Regions from separate parts of the Corynebacterium hindlerae genome, predicted to be linked through region 2. Evidence: riboswitches for the same ligand, from Rfam matches in the RefSeq annotation. Region 2 holds a riboswitch; each other region holds the start of a gene.
What was found. Region 2 has a riboswitch for cobalamin ahead of HW450_RS12395 (energy-coupling factor ABC transporter permease). Riboswitches for the same ligand answer to the same signal wherever they lie in the genome.
Positions count from the first base shown of each region.

Region 1: it holds a riboswitch for cobalamin, as region 2 does, so the genes downstream of both, HW450_RS05155 (ABC transporter substrate-binding protein) here and HW450_RS12395 (energy-coupling factor ABC transporter permease) in region 2, are expected to answer to the same signal.
Region 3: it holds a riboswitch for cobalamin, as region 2 does, so the genes downstream of both, metE (5-methyltetrahydropteroyltriglutamate--homocysteine S-methyltransferase) here and HW450_RS12395 (energy-coupling factor ABC transporter permease) in region 2, are expected to answer to the same signal.

Region 1 covers NZ_CP059833.1:1,067,782-1,071,883, forward strand. Annotated here, with positions in the region: gene HW450_RS05150 (FecCD family ABC transporter permease) at 1-720, opposite strand, end outside; gene HW450_RS05155 (ABC transporter substrate-binding protein) at 792-1,868, opposite strand; cobalamin riboswitch at 1,906-2,068, opposite strand; gene rplQ (50S ribosomal protein L17) at 2,324-2,845, opposite strand; gene HW450_RS05165 (DNA-directed RNA polymerase subunit alpha) at 2,911-3,927, opposite strand; gene rpsD (30S ribosomal protein S4) at 4,024-4,102, opposite strand, start outside.
Region 2 covers NZ_CP059833.1:2,572,898-2,576,999, forward strand. Annotated here, with positions in the region: gene HW450_RS12380 (electron transfer flavoprotein subunit beta/FixA family protein) at 1-234, shown strand, start outside; gene HW450_RS12385 (electron transfer flavoprotein subunit alpha/FixB family protein) at 231-1,097, shown strand; gene HW450_RS12390 (cysteine desulfurase family protein) at 1,097-2,194, shown strand; cobalamin riboswitch at 2,194-2,400, shown strand; gene HW450_RS12395 (energy-coupling factor ABC transporter permease) at 2,446-3,123, shown strand; gene HW450_RS12400 (energy-coupling factor ABC transporter substrate-binding protein) at 3,125-3,427, shown strand; gene HW450_RS12405 (CbiQ family ECF transporter T component) at 3,428-4,102, shown strand, end outside.
Region 3 covers NZ_CP059833.1:147,096-151,197, forward strand. Annotated here, with positions in the region: gene HW450_RS00705 (ABC transporter transmembrane domain-containing protein) at 1-1,472, opposite strand, end outside; tRNA gene HW450_RS00710 (tRNA-Leu) at 1,579-1,664, shown strand; cobalamin riboswitch at 2,093-2,238, shown strand; gene metE (5-methyltetrahydropteroyltriglutamate--homocysteine S-methyltransferase) at 2,270-4,102, shown strand, end outside.

The DNA of each region.
Region 1 (4,102 bases), 1.2 Mb from region 2:
GATCCCAGACTCTACCCGGATCCGGCGCACTGGCGTTCCTAACGCTAACGCTGCTTCGTCTCCGAGCGCTAATCGGGCTAATTTCCCGCCATTGATCAGCACATACGCTAAACCGATAGTGACGATAACTGTCAAGTAACCGATGTGTTGCCAAGTAGCTCGCCCTAAATCACCAAAAGCCCAATACAGGATGGGACCGAGCTTCTGTTCGTTGGCCACATACTGAAGTCCGGAGGTTAGTGCGGAAAACAGGTAGCTAAGTGCGATACCTGCCAGGATCAACGCAGCCGCACCCCGATGCGCACCAGCAGAGATACTGACTACCACTATCGAACACGCGGCCGCCGCAACAAAGGCGCACAACGTGATAGCTACTCCTTGGGACCCTGCGATAGTCAAGCCAAAGAAAATGGCCATCCCGGCACCGAAGGCTGCAGCGTTTGATATTCCAGTGGTAAACGGACTTGCCATCGGATTTCGGGTGATGATCTGCATCACGGCGCCACACAGCGCGAGTCCAGCCCCTGCGATGATTGCAATGATGGCCCGAGGGAGTCGAATTCCTGAAAAAATGACCCATTCGCCGTAATCCAAAGTGCGCGCAGGCAACCACCCAGGAGGAAGTAGGGTGGCCAAGAGCTCAATAGAATTGAACCCCGCTACGCCATTAGTTACCGATATCCAGGAAACCGCGAGCATCGCGATAGTGAAGAAAACCAAGATACCACTGGATTTCAGTGCTCTTCGCCGTAGCTCGCGGTTAACTGATGAATTCGCCCGTTGTGCCATTACTAGTGGTGGGCGTGGTATGTGTGTCCGTCTACCGGCTTCGCGTTTTGTAGTTCCAGCCAGCGGTTGAAAAAGTCATCTGGATTCACATCAGCCATTTGCTCTGGGTATAGCCATTTTGCCACGTATACAGTGCCAATAGCCTTGCCGAGGCCACCCCCTAGGAAACCAGTCATAAAGTACAACTGATCATTAGCCACAGCGTTGAGGTTGTTCCAACCAGGTCGGGCCATCATTTCCTCGGCGATGCTTGGGAACTCAGTATCAGCCGGCGGCGTGTACACACCGGTGTTCTTCAGTGCACCACCGGAAGTTACTTTTAGGATCAGGTCGGGGTTGGTCTGCAGGATATACTCTGGATCTACTGTATCGCCCGTAGCTGGCTGATCTGCGAAAATGTTGACGCCACCAGCATTAACGATCATGTTATGCCACCCGTCGTTGGATGTACCCGGGAATGCCGTGGTGAACGGGTCACCGTATTCCCAATACACGGTTTTCCTTTCAGGTGCTTTTTCTACTCTTTCCTTCACCAAAGCGAGAGTTTCTTCATAAAACTTGATCAGTTCTTCTGCTGCAGGTTTGTCGTTAAACAGCTGCCCCAAGATATCGATTTGCTTGTCCAAAGCTTTGTTATCCCACCCGGTGACAACAACGACCTTAATTCCAGCTGGCTCAAGTTGCTCTGCATAACTTTCGTAGTCAGCATTTTTGGGCAGCACTAGTGCATCCGGGTGCAAGGAAATGATTTTCTCGATATTGAGGTTGCTCTGCCCCTTACCAATAACGTTGTCCGGATCGAACTGCGACCAATACGCGCGGTCCTGCGCGGTATTGGTGTCCACAGATACAACCTTCTCAATGTGTCCCATCGCACGAATCAACTCACTGTTGTAGCGGTTCGCAACAACAATCTCGTCAACGGGTTCGTCAAAGGTAATTGTGCGGCCAGCGTCATCTGTAACCTGCACCTGCTTATCGACGCCTTGAGGTGTCGAAACAGTTGGCGCAGAGCATGCAGAAATAGCCAGTATCAAACTAGCAAGAACACCGATAATCCGGTGCGGAGAATTTTTCACTTGTGTGACTCCTCGGTCCAAACTATCAAGCAGCGCCTATAGACGTCTGCCGCTGGCAGGTACTCGGACTCAAGGCACATAATTGAGTGATCAACGCCTCTAGTTATGTTCCTTTTACCGTTGCGGGACAGTTCTGGATTTGCACCAGATTCCCCTCTTCATGCCTCATACGGAAATCAACCCCCGTTAAGGACCAGCGCTTTCACCATACCGGATAAAAGAGAGGCTTTTGAACGAGAGGCACCAATTAATCTTTTAGCCTCACAGACCTCCCCTACAATCCCCGGGAAGCATTTCCCGGATCTCGGCAACTTTCCAGGCTTCACTTTTGCTAATTTGGCATTTCTAGCCCGAAACCCGAGGTTCACTTCCCGGGTTTTACAGAAAACCCCACCCACACACAACAAAAAGCCGCCCCGACGTTCATGACGGGACGGCTTTTCAGGAGCTGAGAATTACTTCTCGGACTTCTCCTCGGCTTCGGCCTCTACTGCCTCAGCTTCAGCAGCTGCGTCAGTAGCGGTGTCTGCCTCGACCTCTGGAGCGTCCTCTACAGGAGCTTCTTCAGCCTTCTTGGAAGCAGCTGCGCGGGCTGCGCGGGTAGCTTCAGCGGAAACGGTCTCTTCGAGGACCAGGGAGATCTGGGCCATAGGAGCGTTGTCGCCCTTACGGTTCTCCAGCTTGATGATGCGGGTGTAGCCACCAGCACGGTTCTCGAACTTAGGAGCCAGCTCGTTGAACAGGTAAGCAACAACTTCCTTGTTCGTGATGAGCTTAGCTACGTTGCGTCGGTCAGCAATGGTGCCGGCCTTAGCTTTGGTGATGATCTTCTCTACGTATGGACGCAGAACCTTTGCTTTGGCATCGGTGGTCTTGATTGCGCCGTGCTCGATCAGCTGAGCAGCCAGGTTAGACAGGATCTTACGCTGGTTGTTAGCCGAACCGCCGAGACGGGCGCCCTTCTTAGGGGTAGGCATTGTTGTACTCCTCGTGTACAGGTTTATGAGCGCAGGCTCCCGGATGGCGGAAGCCTTAGGGCGTTTTACTCAGAATCTTCCGGGTCAAAGTCGATGAACTCGCCGGTTTCGGCGTCGTAGCCTTCGATCTGGGTTGGGTCGAAGTCTTCCGGAGCGTCCTTCAGGGTCAGACCCAAGCCGGCGAGCTTGATCTTGACCTCGTTGATGGACTTCTGGCCAAAGTTGCGGATATCCAGCAGGTCTGATTCGGTGCACTCAGCGAGCTCACCGACGGTGTGGATTTCCTGACGCTTCAGGCAGTTGTAGGAGCGAACGGAGAAGTTCAGATCCTCAATAGCCATGCCGTAGGCTGCGATGTGCTCAGTCTCCTGTGGAGATGGGCCAATCTCGATACCTTCGGCTGCGGTGTTCAGCTCGCGTGCGAGGCCGAACAGTTCAACCAGGGTCTTGCCTGCGGAAGCAAGGGCATCACGTGCGGAGATGGAGTTCTTCGTCTCGACATCGATGATCAGCTTGTCAAAGTCGGTGCGCTGCTCAACACGAGTAGCTTCCACCTTGTAGCTGACCTTGAGCACTGGGGAGTAGATCTGGTCAACAGGAATGCGACCGATCTCGCCACCGCCAGCGTTGAGGGTTGCTGGGACGTAGCCGCGGCCACGCTCAACAACCAGTTCGATGTCCAGGCGTCCCTGCTCGTTGAGGGTAGCGATGTGCAGATCCGGGTTGTGGATCTCCACACCCGCTGGAGGCTGAATGTCACCTGCGGTGACGACGCCTTCGCCAGACTTGCTCAGGTACATGACCACTGGCTCGTCAGAGTCAGAGGACAGCACAATGCCCTTGATGTTCAGGATGATGTCGGAAACATCTTCCTTCACGCCACCGATGGTGGTGAACTCGTGGAGCACACCGTCGATCTTGACGCTGGTCACTGCTGCACCAGGGATGGAAGACAGCAGGGTACGACGCAGCGAGTTACCGAGGGTGTAGCCGAAACCTGGCTCCAGTGGTTCGATGATGAAGCGAGAGCGTGCTTCGTCAACGTATTCCTCGGTGAGCGTTGGACGCTGTGAAATGAGCATGAACTTCTCCTTATGTGACGCCCGCTATTTGACGCCAGTAGGCAGTTATGGACTGTGGTGCTTGCCGCCACCAGGTTGGTGGCGAAAAGCGAAAGATTACTTGGAGTAGAACTCGACGATGAGCTGTTCCTGGATTGGAACGTCGATCTGAGCGCGCTCTGGCAGCTGGTGCACG
Region 2 (4,102 bases):
AAGACGGACAAGCCGCGGTTCCCTAATTTCAAGGGCATCATGGCTGCAAAGAAAGCCGACATTGCCGTGCTCACCCTGGCGGAAGTGGGGGTCGACCCTTCGCAAGTGGGACTGGCCAACGCCGCAACGGCTGTCACCGCAGCTGAGCCACGCCCGGAGCGCGACGGTGGGGAAATGGTGTACACCGACGGCGCAGAGCGCATCTACCAGTTCATTCAGGAGGCCATCAAGTGACGTACGTACTCGCAGCAGGGTCCCACACCCTGGAACTGATCGCGGCTGCCCAGGTGCTGGGCGATGTCACCGTCGTGTCCTTTGACGAGGAACAGTACCCCGCCAACATTGTCCGCTGCTCCGCCGAGGGGCGCGTAGTGATGCCGGCGGTGGATGCGCTGTCCATGCTCGCGGCCCAGAACCCGCAGCCGATTGTGCTGCTCGCGGACTCCGTGGGCAACGAGATCGCCGGTCGTCTCGCTGCCCGTCTCGCCTCCGGCGTGCTCACCAACGTGGTGGGCATCAACGCGGACCGTACCGCGCAACTGTCCATCTTCGGCGACACCATCTCCGGCACCGCAGCGGTGGGTGGCACCAGCCCGATCTACACCATCCGCCCCGGCTCTGTCACCCCGGTACACCCCGGTTCCGGTGCGGTGACCACCATGGAACTCCCAGCAGCTGGCGTTATGGATGCTCAAGTAACTGGCTTCACCCCGGCTGTTGAGGGGGAGCGCCCTGAACTGGCGACCGCTAAGGTCGTGGTGTCTGGTGGGCGCGGCGTCGGCGAGAGTGGCTTCGCAGAGTACGTTGAGCCGCTTGCCGACGCCCTGGGCGGCGCCGTGGGTGCCACCCGCGACGCGGTCGACGACGGCCAGTACCCAGCTCAGTACCAGGTGGGACAAACCGGTGTGACGGTGTCGCCAGATCTATACATCGCGCTCGGTATCTCGGGAGCCATCCAGCACACCTCGGGTATGCAGACCTCGAAGAAGATCATCGCTGTGAACAACGACGAGGACGCCCCGATCTTTAAGATCGCCGACCTCGGTGTCGTCGGCGACGTGGAAGACATCATCCCTGAGCTGCTGAAGAAGTTCTAGTGTATTTCGATCACGCTGCTACCACACCGATCCGCCAGGTAGCGCGAGATGCCTGGCTAGCGGCCTCCGAGTTTCTCAACCCCGCCGGCCAGTACGCGGCGGGGAGGGCGGCGAACCGGGCGTTATCCGAGGCCCGGGAAGCGGTGGCCTCCCTGCTGGACTGCGAGCCGATCGAAGTCATTTTCACCGGTTCCGGTACTGAGGCCGACAACCTGGCCATTCAGGGCCTGTTTCGGCAGTCGGAGCTTAGCCGCGTGGTCTCCACCGAGATCGAACACCCGGCGGTGCTGGAAACCGTGGCGGCCCTTGGCGCGGACGTTGCGATGCTGCCACTTACCGACGGACGGGTGTCCTCCTTCGAGCCATTGGCCGAGCCTGCGGCCCTGGCCACCTGCATGTGGGCGAACAACGAAACGGGCATCCTCCAGCCGGTCCATGAGCTGGTTGAGGCAGCGGGGCAGACCCCGGTACATGTGGACGCGGTGCAGGCAGTGGGGCACATCCCTGTGTCCTTTGCTTCGCTCGGCGCCACCACACTGGCTGCCTCTGCGCACAAGTTCGGCGGGCCGAGGGGCGTCGGGATCCTGCTGGCGCGCCGCTCCGGGCTGGCACCCACCCTGTACGGTGGCGGCCAGCAGCGAGGGATCCGCCCCGGCACCATCGACGTGGCGGGAGCCGTGGCAACGGCAGCGGCTTTGCGCGAGGCAGTGGCGGAGATCGACACAGAACAGGCACGGCTGTCCGAGCTGCGTGATCGGCTCCGCGCAGGCATCGAGCTTATCGACGGCGCAGTCATCCATTCAACGGGCGACCTCCTACCGGGACACCTGCACGTTTCTTTCCCAGGGGCCGAAGGCGACAGCCTGATCATGCTTTTAGACATGCTCGGAGTGGCGGCGTCCACGGGATCGGCGTGTGCGAGTGGCGTGAACCGCGCGAGCCACGTCCTGCTCGCCATGGGGGTGCCTGAGGAGGTGGCGCGGGGCGCCTTGCGGCTGACCCTCGGTCGGACAACCACGTCGGATGAAGTCGAGTTTTTACTAGCCCACTTGGGGGGAATAGCCCGTCAAGCCCGAGAAGCGGGAATGGCAATCTGATAATCTGAATCCGCTGCAATGTACGGGAATGCCGGTGAGAATCCGGCAGCGGTCCTCGTCACTGTATTGCTTCTTAGGACAGGTGGCTTTCACCTGTCGGCGCTGCGCGTGTTCACTTCCTGTTGGCATCACGGGTGGGAAGGACGTGCGCGAGGTTTTCAGCGTGGAAGCTAAGCCAGGAGACCGATTGCAGTGGCCTACTCATACAGGTTCGCGAGATGGACGGACCTAAAGTTGGAAAGAAGATTGTCATGCATATTGCCGAGGGATTTCTCCCCGTCGAGCATTGCGTAGCCTGGGGTGCGGCTGCCACCCCCTTTGTTGTTTATGGTGCTTACGCAGTCAACAAACAGATCAAGGAACGTCCAGAAACCGGCATGCTGTTGGGTGCTGCCGGTGCTTTTACCTTCGTGCTGAGCGCGTTGAAGATCCCGTCCGTGACCGGTTCTTCCTCCCACCCCACCGGCACTGGCCTCGGAGCGGTGTTGTTCAAACCACCGGTGATGGCGTTCATCGGTACCATTGTCCTGCTGTTCCAAGCAATTTTGCTGGCGCACGGTGGCCTCACCACCCTGGGGGCAAACGTGTTCTCCATGGCGATCGTGGGCCCGTGGGTAGCGTACGCGGTGTGGAAGCTCCTGGGATCCAAGTCCCCTGAGCTGGCCATGTTCTCCGCTGCATTCCTCGGCAACTTCGCCACCTACTGCGTTACCGCGCTGCAGTTGGCGGCAGCACACCATGCTGCTGGTTTCGCTAACGCCGCCGGAACCTTCCTGGCGCTGTACGCCCCAACTCAGGTGCCACTGTCCATCGTGGAAGGCATCGTGTCCGTGCTGATCTTCCGCAGCCTGCGTCAGATCGCGAAGAAGGAACTGACCGTTCTGGGCATCCCTGTGGCTGCCCCGAAGCGAGAGATGGTGGCAGCCTAAAATGAAGAACCTAGTTTTGGTCATCGTGGCCGGCGTTCTGATCATGTTCCCGATGTTCTTCAATTTCGGTGACCCGGACGCTGAAGAACAATTCGTGGGCACCGACGCGGGTGCGGAAACCTTGGTGGAAGAGGCTAACCCTGATTATGAACCATGGTTCGAATCTGTTGCTGGTGAACTGCCAGGAGAAGTGGAGTCCGGCCGGTTCGCGCTGCAAGCTGGTCTTGGTGCTGGCCTGCTCGGTTATGTCCTCGGTGTGTTCCGTGGCCGTACCCAGCGTGCTGAGGAATCTGCTGCTGTCTAAATGAATGCCCTGGAACTAGCCGCTGCTAGGAGCCGCTGGGCGCACGTGAATGTGGGCGAAAAAAGCCTGCTCATCGTACTGCTGTTTATTGCGATCTCGGTTTCCGGTATCAAACTCGCAGTGATCGCCGCTATCACCTTGGTGATGGCGGTCGCTGCTGGGATCAACTGGAAACTGTACCTGGGTCTGGTCGGGGCCCCGGCGACGTTCATCGCGCTGGGCCTCGGCCCGCTCATTTTCTCCATTACCTCCGGCGGGTTGATCATGGTCCCAGGAGGGGTGGCGCACGCCGGTGAGGTGTTGGCTAGGTCCGTGGTGGGCATGGGAATCACCATGTTGTTTGCGCTGACCACCCCGATGTCCGAGATCCTCATGTTCGCGCGTCGTCGGCACCTTCCGGAGTCGCTCGTGCACGTCACGGGCCTGATATACCGCCTGGTGGGTGCCCTGGTGGTGACGGCGAAGACGATGTGGGAGGCCCAGGCCGCCCGGCTCGGGCATAGCAGTACCCGCCGGTGGGTGGGTTCGGTTGCGGGCCAAGCAGCGTCGCTATTTGTGCTGTCCTTTGCCAGGGCTCGGGCGCTGCAAGAAGGATTGGAACTGCGGGCGGATCCCACCGCGATGAAAGTGCGTACTGTGGCGCGCCCCGTGAACTGGCTCCGTGCCTGCGGCGCC
Region 3 (4,102 bases), 250 kb from region 2:
GTGGCGCAGGCGACGTTGTCCAACGTGACGGCGTCCAGGCCGGTTGTTGGGTCATCGAGGACGAGCACGTCGGGGTCGAGCGCCAGGACGCGTGCGAGAGCTACTCGTTGGCGCTGGCCGCCAGACAGGTTCAGTCCGGCCTCGCCAATCGCAGCTTCCGGCAGCTCACCATTCGGGCTGAATCCACCGAGGCGTCGGATGATGTCCTCGCAGGCCGCGGCCTCGAGTGCTTCCTTGACCTTGGTGGCAGAGCCGGTCGGATCAATGTTGTCCGCGAGCGTGCCCTCGAAGATGTTTGCGCTGTGTGGCACTTGGATGGCGGCCATGGTGGCGAGCTCGCTCCGTGCCGCGTCGCGGGCCGCTGGAGTGTCCGTTAGCCACACTTCGAGACCGGTGCGTGTCGGAGTGATGAGGTCGCCATGCTGCGCGGTGATGGCAGTGGTCTCGGCCAGCTCCAGCACCCGGCCTGAGCTAGCGACGGCGCGTGCCCAGTAGTCGGTGAGGAACCCCAATGCAAAACCCATTACCGTTAGCGCTGGGGGTGCTACCAGCGTCACCGTGAAGAACTCACCGGGAGTGATGCTTCCTCGCACTGCGAACCAGCCCGCGCATCCCAACACTGCGATGTTCGCTAGCAACGGGATGAGCTGGCGGAGGAAGTTGGTGAGCGCGAAGATCCGGGCGTCGTCGAGCATCAGGCTGAGCGCGTCCGTTGCTTTCTGGGTGAATTTTTCCTCGGCTCGTTCCACCGCGCCCAACCCCTTTAGCACCCGGGAACCCTGGGCGTAATCCGTCGCCAGCGAAATTGACGCAGCCTCGGCGGCGCGACGAGACCGCGAAATCTTCGCGATCGCTTTACCTGTGAAGTAGCTTGCAACCGCAGTGCCGACACCGCCGAGGAACATCAGCGATGCGAGCTGCCATGAAAACTGCGCGACGATGATAATGGTCGACGCTAGATAGCCCACCATCACTAGCGGGAAGTTGAGGATCTGCTTAACATCCCCCACCTGTTGGGCATCCTCGTCAACGGTGTTAAGGATCTCGCCCGGAGTTTTAGTACTGTGTCCCCTCACGAGTCGCTGCACCAGCTCCAACCGCATGTCGTGCGCCACCCGGCTGATGGAAAGCGTGGTGAGCGAATCACCTGTTGCGTCGACGAAGAACATGATCGTCATCGTGAGCACGATTGCCGTGACGGAAGAAACTAGCAGCGTGATGTCTGCAAAGGGTACCACCTTGTCCACGGCGAAACCCACGATCCGAGAAATCAGTGCGGACATCATCGATGACGAGAACCACGCGATGGCCAGGGCAATAACGGCCCGGCGGTGGCTCCCGAGAGCCGTTAACGCAACCTGAAAACCACGCTGTTGGCCAGACAGAATGGGAGCAGCTTCCGGTGGGTGCTCCGGAACAAACCACGCCCATGACCGCATACGTGGCGGCACTTTCGACGGATGGGTGAACATGACAGACAAACCTACCACAAAGTGCAATTAACCTGCTGATTTGTTAATTCAAGTCTAGTCGGGCTATTGTTTACGAGTGCCCAGCCGAGAGGCTGACAAACACCCAGCCCGGGTGGCGGAATGGCAGACGCGCTAGCTTGAGGTGCTAGTGTCCTACTAATGGACGTGGGGGTTCAAGTCCCCCCTCGGGCACAGTTTTTAAAACCCCAGTTCTTTGGAACTGGGGTTTTTGCGTTAAGTAGCGAAATGTGTGCCCGGGCGGCGCTTTTGTGTTGTCACTTCACCCGTCATGGCCCCGAAGTTTCTTGCTAAAACCCGGGAAGCATTCCCCGGATCTTGGGCCGAAATCAGTGAAATAGCAGGTGTGAAGCCTGAAAAATCGCCAAAACCCGGGGAACGCTTCCCGGGTTTTGTGGGGGTGATCGATCTTGCGTTGGAGATGGCATTCCCGGTTTTCCGGCATAACAAGGCGCACTCTGATAGTTGGCTCTGAATGTGGGTCCCGTTGTGTGTAGATCTGCAAACCAAGCACCCCACATTTGACAGACTAAGCTGTCTAGTGTTCTAATTTGCTTCACCAGTGTTTTGCAACACAATGCGCCACATCACCCCTGTTAGGGAACGTGTGGAGATTGTGCGGTAAAAAGCAGGGGAATCCGGTGAGAATCCGGAGCTGTCCCGCAACGGTATGCATCGAAAAACTCTGTGGTTGTCTCCCAGACTCTTCGTGTTAAGTCCGATTACCTGCCGCTGGGTTATTTGTCCGACAAATTCGACTGACGAGGATCAAGAGAATTATGACCTTCCACGCGACCATTGCTGGTGTGCCACGAATTGGCCCTAATCGTGAATTGAAAAAAGCCCTTGAAGGCTACTGGAACAAGAAAATCTCTGGCGATGAACTAGCCGAGGTGGCGACGCAACTCACAGACACCTACACGGCTGACTTACTTGCTGCGGGAATCGAGGCGGTTCCTTTTGCAGGTAAATCGTTCTATGACGCGATACTTGACACCACGGCGCTACTTGGAGTCCTCCCCCACCGCGTATCCACTATTGCGGATTACGAAGGAGACGCGCTGCCTAGTTTTATCGATCGTTACTTTGCCACAGCACGGGGATCGGTAGATTTTCCGGCGTCGGCATTAACTAAGTGGTTCGATACTAACTACCACTACATTGTGCCCGAGCTGTCTGCTGATACTGTCTTTTCGCTAGACGATGATGCGTTTTTGGCCGATCTCCGGCATCAAATCGACAAGTTCGGCGTTGCAGTCCGACCTGTGATTATCGGTCCTTTAACCTATCTCAATCTTGCCCGTACCACCGATGGATCTGATCCGCTTGATCATCTGGAGGAGCTGTTCGCTATCTACCGTGAGCTCCTCAAGCGTATTGGCGGTAGTGGTGTCGAATGGGTGCAGATTGATGAGCCAGCTTTGGTCACTGATCTTCCGGCAGCGGTGCTTAGCCGGGTGCGAGCAGGCTATGAAACTCTCGGGGGTAGCCTGCCCGCAGTGAAGATCCTGGTTCAAACCTATTTTGAAGACGGTGATCAGGCTGTGGAGACACTCAGCGGAACCGGGGTCACCGCAATCGGTGTTGATCTTGTTGCCGGCTCGGCGGAGCTGCCGCATTGGACTGGTGAGGAACTCCTGGTTGCCGGTGTGGTGGACGGCCGCAATGTGTGGCGTACTAATCTTGATGAGGCACTTGACACTCTGAAACAACTGGCTGCACGAGGCCCAGTCGCGGTGTCCACCAGCGCCTCCCTCCTCCATGTCCCTTATAGCCTTGATAAAGAGGATCTTGGGCAGATCCAAGATTGGCTAGCCTTTGGTAAAGAAAAGGTGGCCGAAGTGGCTGCACTTGCAGCAGCGTTGCAGGGCGAAGATGTCTCGGAGTTTTTTGCAGCGGCGCGAACGGCATTGCAGGATCGCGCGCAGTCGGAGTTGACGCATGATGCTCAGGTTCGGGAACGAATTGCAGCAGTAACGGATGCTGATCGGCAACGAGCATCGCGGGAGGAGCGTCGGCAAACGCAGCTCGCAACTCTCGACTTGCCACCGCTTCCGACGACGACTATCGGCTCTTTCCCACAAACGCAGGAGATTAGGCGTGCCCGGGCGCAGTGGCGTGTCGCAGAACTTACCGACGCCGAGTACCAGCAAGCCATGGTCGACGAAATTTCCACCGTGATTGAGGCTCAGAGCAAACTGGGGCTGGATGTCCTAGTTCATGGCGAGCCAGAGCGAAACGACATGGTGCAGTATTTTAGTGAGCAACTGCAGGGGTATATTGCGACTAGCCACGGCTGGGTGCAAAGCTACGGTTCCCGATGCGTACGTCCTCCGATCATCTCCGGCGATGTACGACGCACCGAACCAATGACTGTTCAGTGGTACAATGTGGCCCAAAGCCTCACAGACAAGCCAGTGAAAGGCATGCTCACCGGCCCGGTCACCATGCTGGCGTGGAGCTTTGTGCGGGACGACCAACCGCTTGGTGATACCGCTGATCAGGTAGCGCTTGCCCTACGCGATGAAATAGCTGATCTCATTGCAGCGGGTGCAGTAATCATCCAGGTCGATGAACCGGCTATTCGAGAATTACTGCCACTACGCAAAGAA